2 regions of the Micromonospora sp. NPDC049559 genome follow, and region 2 is predicted to be linked to the other one. Evidence: riboswitches for the same ligand, from Rfam matches in the RefSeq annotation. Region 2 holds a riboswitch; the other holds the start of a gene.
What was found. Region 2 has a riboswitch for cobalamin ahead of cobN (cobaltochelatase subunit CobN). Riboswitches for the same ligand answer to the same signal wherever they lie in the genome.

Region 1: it holds a riboswitch for cobalamin, as region 2 does, so the genes downstream of both, AB0J86_RS01080 (ribonucleoside-diphosphate reductase subunit alpha) here and cobN (cobaltochelatase subunit CobN) in region 2, are expected to answer to the same signal.

The regions. Positions count from the first base shown of each region.
Region 1 is NZ_JBFAPK010000001.1:243,183-245,378, forward strand. Features, by position in the region: gene AB0J86_RS01075 (Cmx/CmrA family chloramphenicol efflux MFS transporter) at 1-520, shown strand, start outside; cobalamin riboswitch at 783-966, shown strand; gene AB0J86_RS01080 (ribonucleoside-diphosphate reductase subunit alpha) at 1,302-2,196, shown strand, end outside.
Region 2 is NZ_JBFAPK010000016.1:22,643-24,838, reverse strand. Features, by position in the region: gene cobN (cobaltochelatase subunit CobN) at 1-1,376, opposite strand, end outside; cobalamin riboswitch at 1,564-1,687, opposite strand; gene AB0J86_RS18660 (precorrin-3B synthase) at 1,812-2,196, shown strand, end outside.

The DNA.
Region 1 (2,196 bases), on a different contig from region 2:
CTTCGCGACGTTCACCTTCCTGGCACCGATCGTGACCGAGACCGCCGGCCTGGGCGAGCTGTGGGTTCCGGTGGTGCTGGTGCTCTTCGGTGTCGGGTCCTTCGTCGGTGTCACCGTCGCGGGACGGCTCTCGGATCAGCGTCCCGGCATCGTGATCGCCGTCGGTGGCCCGTTGCTGTTGCTCGGCTGGGTCGCGTTGGCTGCGCTGGCCGCCCAGCCGGTGGCGCTCCTGCTCCTCGTGTTCGTACAGGGCGCGCTCTCCTTCGCGTTGGGTAGCACCCTGATCGCCAGGGTGCTCTACGCCGCAGCGGGCGCTCCCACCATGGGAGGCTCGTATGCGACCGCGGCGCTCAACCTCGGTGCCGCTGGCGGCCCCGTCGCCGCTGCCGCCGCCCTCGCGTCCGGCGCTGGCCATCTCGGCCCCGTGTTGGTCAGCGGCCTCCTGGTCGCGGTCGCGCTGCTCGTCGCCCTACCACTCCGGCGATTCGTCGCACCCCACGTTGCCCAGGCGGTTCGATGACGCACGTGAACGCTCCGTCGAGGGCCGAAGGCCGAGAGCCGAGAGCCGAGAGCCGAGAGCCGAGAGTCGAGAGTCGAGGGCGGCGGTAACTCATCGAGCGCGGCTGACCGCTGGGAGCGAACTCCGCACCGCGACACGCCCACATCATCTGGTGTGTTGACGGGAAACACCCCACTAGATCTAGGATCAGTGCATTGCTGGTTCGGCCGTACCCGAGGTGGACGGCCGGCCAGGCGGTGCTGTCAGCCAGGCGCCACCGCCGAAGAGGGAACCCGGTGCGAGTCCGGGACTGCCCCGCAGCGGTGAGCGGGAACGACCTCCGTCATGAGCACTGGAGCACGGTTTTCCGGCGCGAGCGCGTACGCCGGAACGGCCAGCCGTGCCCCGGGAAGCGACGGTCAGTAGGCAAGCACGGCGACGTGCCCTGCCCGCGAGTCCGAAGACCTGCCAGCAATGCGTACCGGGCGCCCGTCCGGTACGCCGAGGACCGGATCCCGCCGTGGCCGCCACGCGTACCAGCGCGGCGCACACCACCGTGGGCCGGTCCGAGCTCGGGGCCTCGCGGGGGGCCGTCGGGTCGTACGGGTTGCCGCCGGAACACCGACCGGCGGTGGTTCGGCGTGCCGTCGTGCCCTCCGCGGGGTCTCCGGATCCCCAGACCGAGGAGTAGCACGTGTCGGCATCCGCCACCATCGCACCACCCGAGCAAGACCACATTGGACGGCTACGCGCCGCCGTCGCCGCGCACTGTCGCGACCTGCCCGACACCGACCCGGAGCGGCTGATCGAGCTGGTCCGCTCCGGACGGACGGCCACGGCCGACGCCGCCGAGCTGCACCAGCTCGCCATCTCGGCCGCGGCCGGGCTGATCGGCGAGGACCCGCAGTACGCCCGCCTCGCCGCCCGGCTGCTCGCCGACCAGATCCGGCGGGAGACCGCCGCGCAGGGCATCGACTCGTTCAGCGCGTCCGTCGCCGCCGCGCAGGCCCAGGGGCTGCTCGATCCCGCGTTCGCCGACTTCGTGGCCGCGCACGCCGCCGCGCTGGACGCCCTGCTCGACCCGGCCGCCGACGACGCGTTCGAGTTCTTCGGGCTGCGTACCGTCTACGACCGGTACCTGCTGCGGCATCCCGAGACCCGCGCGGTGCTGGAGGCGCCGCAGCACTTCTTCCTCCGGGTGGCGACGGCCCTGGCCGTACCGATCGGCGGCACGCCGGCGGACGGCGACGCCGCCGTCCCGACCGGCGGGGCGGACGGGGCGGATGGGACGGCCGCCGCCGAGGCGGAGGTGGCCGAGGCGACCGAGGCCGCCGCCGGTCTCTACCGGCTGATGGCCCGGCTGGCGTACCTGCCCAGCTCTCCCACGCTCTTCAACGCCGGCACCCGACACCAGCAGCTCTCCTCCTGCTTCCTGGTGGACTCGCCCCGGGACGAACTCGACTCGATCTACGAGCGGTACACGCAGGTGGCGCGCCTGTCCAAGTACGCGGGTGGGATCGGCATCTCCTGGTCCCGGGTCCGCTCCCGTGGTTCGCTGATCCGCGGCACCAACGGGTACTCGCACGGGATCGTGCCGTGGCTGCGCACCCTGGACGCCAGCGTCGCGGCGGTCAACCAGGGCGGCCGGCGCAAGGGTGCGGCCTGCGTCTACCTCGACACCTGGCACGCCGACATTG
Region 2 (2,196 bases):
CGTTCCATCCCCTCCCGCAGCTCGGCCGGCAGCGTGTCGTACCAGGCCCGGTAGCGGTCGGCGGGGATGCGGATCGGGTTGCCCTCCAGCTGCTCCTCGGTCAGCCAGTCGGGATCCTGCCCGCCCGCCGCGATCAGGGCGTGCACCAGCGCGTCGCCGTCGCCCGCGGCCACACCCGGCAGCGCGTCCGGCCCGTCGGCCGGTCCGATGTCGTAGCCCCGCTCGCGCAGGGCGGCGAGCAGCCGCACCACGCTGGCCGGGGTGTCCAGGCCGACCGCGTTGCCGATCCGGGAGTGCTTCGTCGGGTACGCCGAGAGCATCAGCACCACCCGGCGCTCGGCCGGCGGTACGTGCCGCAGCGCGGCGTGCCGTACGGCGATGCCGGCGACCCGGGCGGCCCGCTCCGGGTCGGCCACGTAGACGGTCAGCCCGTCCGAGTCGATCTCCTTGAACGAGAACGGCACGGTGATCAGGCGCCCGTCGAACTCGGGGATCGCCACCTGGGTGGCCGTGTCCAGCGGGCTGAGCCCGTCGTCGTTCGCCGCCCAGCTGGCCCGGCTGCTGGTCAGGCAGAGCCCCTGCAGGATCGGTACGTCCAGCGCGGCGAGCGCGCCGACGTCCCAGGCGTCGTCCTCGCCGCCGGCTCCCGCCTCGGCGGGCCGGGTACCGCCGGCCGCGAGCACCGTCACGACCAGCGCGTCCGCCTCGGCGAGGGTGGCGAGCAGCTCCGGTTCGGCGCTGCGCAGCGAGGCGCAGTAAACCGGCAGCGGCCGGCCACCGGCGGCCTCGATAGCGTCGCAGAGCGCCTCGACGAACCCGGTGTTGCCGGCGACGTGATGGGCCCGGTAGTACAGCACGCCGACCACGGGCCCGTCGGCGGGCACGCCCGGCCGCACGACGGGCACACCCGGCTGCGCGGCGGACACGCCCGGCCCGTCGACGCGGCGCGCCGTCCGCTCCAGCCGGCCCCAGGCCGGGGTGGGCGCCGGGGCGGCGAAGCCGTGGCCGGTGAGCAGCACCGTGTCGGAGAGGAAGCGGTACAGCTCGCCGAGGTTCGCCGGGCCGCCATGGGCCAGGTACGCGTGCGCCTCGGCGGCGACCCCCGCCGGCACCGTCGAGCGGCGCATCAGCTCGGCGTCGGGGGCCTGCTCGCCGCCGAGCAGCACCACCGGCAGCGCCCCGGCCAGCAGCGCGTCGAGCCCTTCCTCCCAGGCCCGGTAGCCGCCGAGGAGGCGTACCACGACCAGCTCGACGCCGTCGAGCAGCGCGGGCAGGTCCGCGACCTCGACCCGGGCGGGGTTGGCCAGCCGGAACTCCGCGCCGCTGGCGCGGGCGCTGAGCAGGTCGGTGTCCGAGGTGGAGAGCAGCAGGATCACGCGGCACCGCCGGCGGGGTGCGCGGCGGACGGGCGCTCGCGGTACGGCATGGTCGGTCCTCACTCGGGGTCCGCGCCCCGGGTCGTCGGGTCGTGGCGCGGAACCGCCCGTGGAGCCGGGCGGCGTTGGCGACCACACGGCGCGCGCCGGGCCCGCTTGCCCGTCTCGCACCGCTGACGGCGGCCCGGAGTCTCCTGGCTCCCGGATCGTCGCTCGCCCCGGTCTTCCCGCCCGGATGGGCCGTGACCGTCGGTGGGGTCCGCTCCCCGGTGACAGTGGCGGGACCGCGCCGGAATCTCACCGGCTTCCTCCACCTGCCGCCGCGTACAGCGCCCCACACTCTCATGATTCGGGAGCCGTTCGTCAAGCCGGCGCTCCGGCAGCGGCGGCGGCACCAGCGGCGATCCGGTCGCGGCAGCCCGTAGTATCCGCCGGGTGTGGTCACCTCGTTCCGCGCCGGACGCCTGCCCGGGCACCCTGCGGCCGCATCGCGCCGCCGACGGCGGGCTGGTCCGGGTACGGGCACCGGGCGGCCGGCTGCGCGCCGGTCAGCTCGCCGTGCTCGCCGCCGCCGCGGCCGAGTTCGGTGACGGTGCCCTGGAGCTGACCTCCCGGGGCAACCTGCAGCTGCGGGGCCTGGCCCCGGAGGGTGAGCGGGAGTTCGCCGGGCGGCTGGCGGCGGCGGGCCTGCTCCCGTCGCCCAGCCACGAGCGGGTACGCAACGTGATCGCCTCGCCGCTGAGCGGGCGCGACGGCGCCGGCCGGTACGACGTGCGCCCGCTCGTGACGGCGCTGGACGAGGGGCTCTGCGCCGACCCGG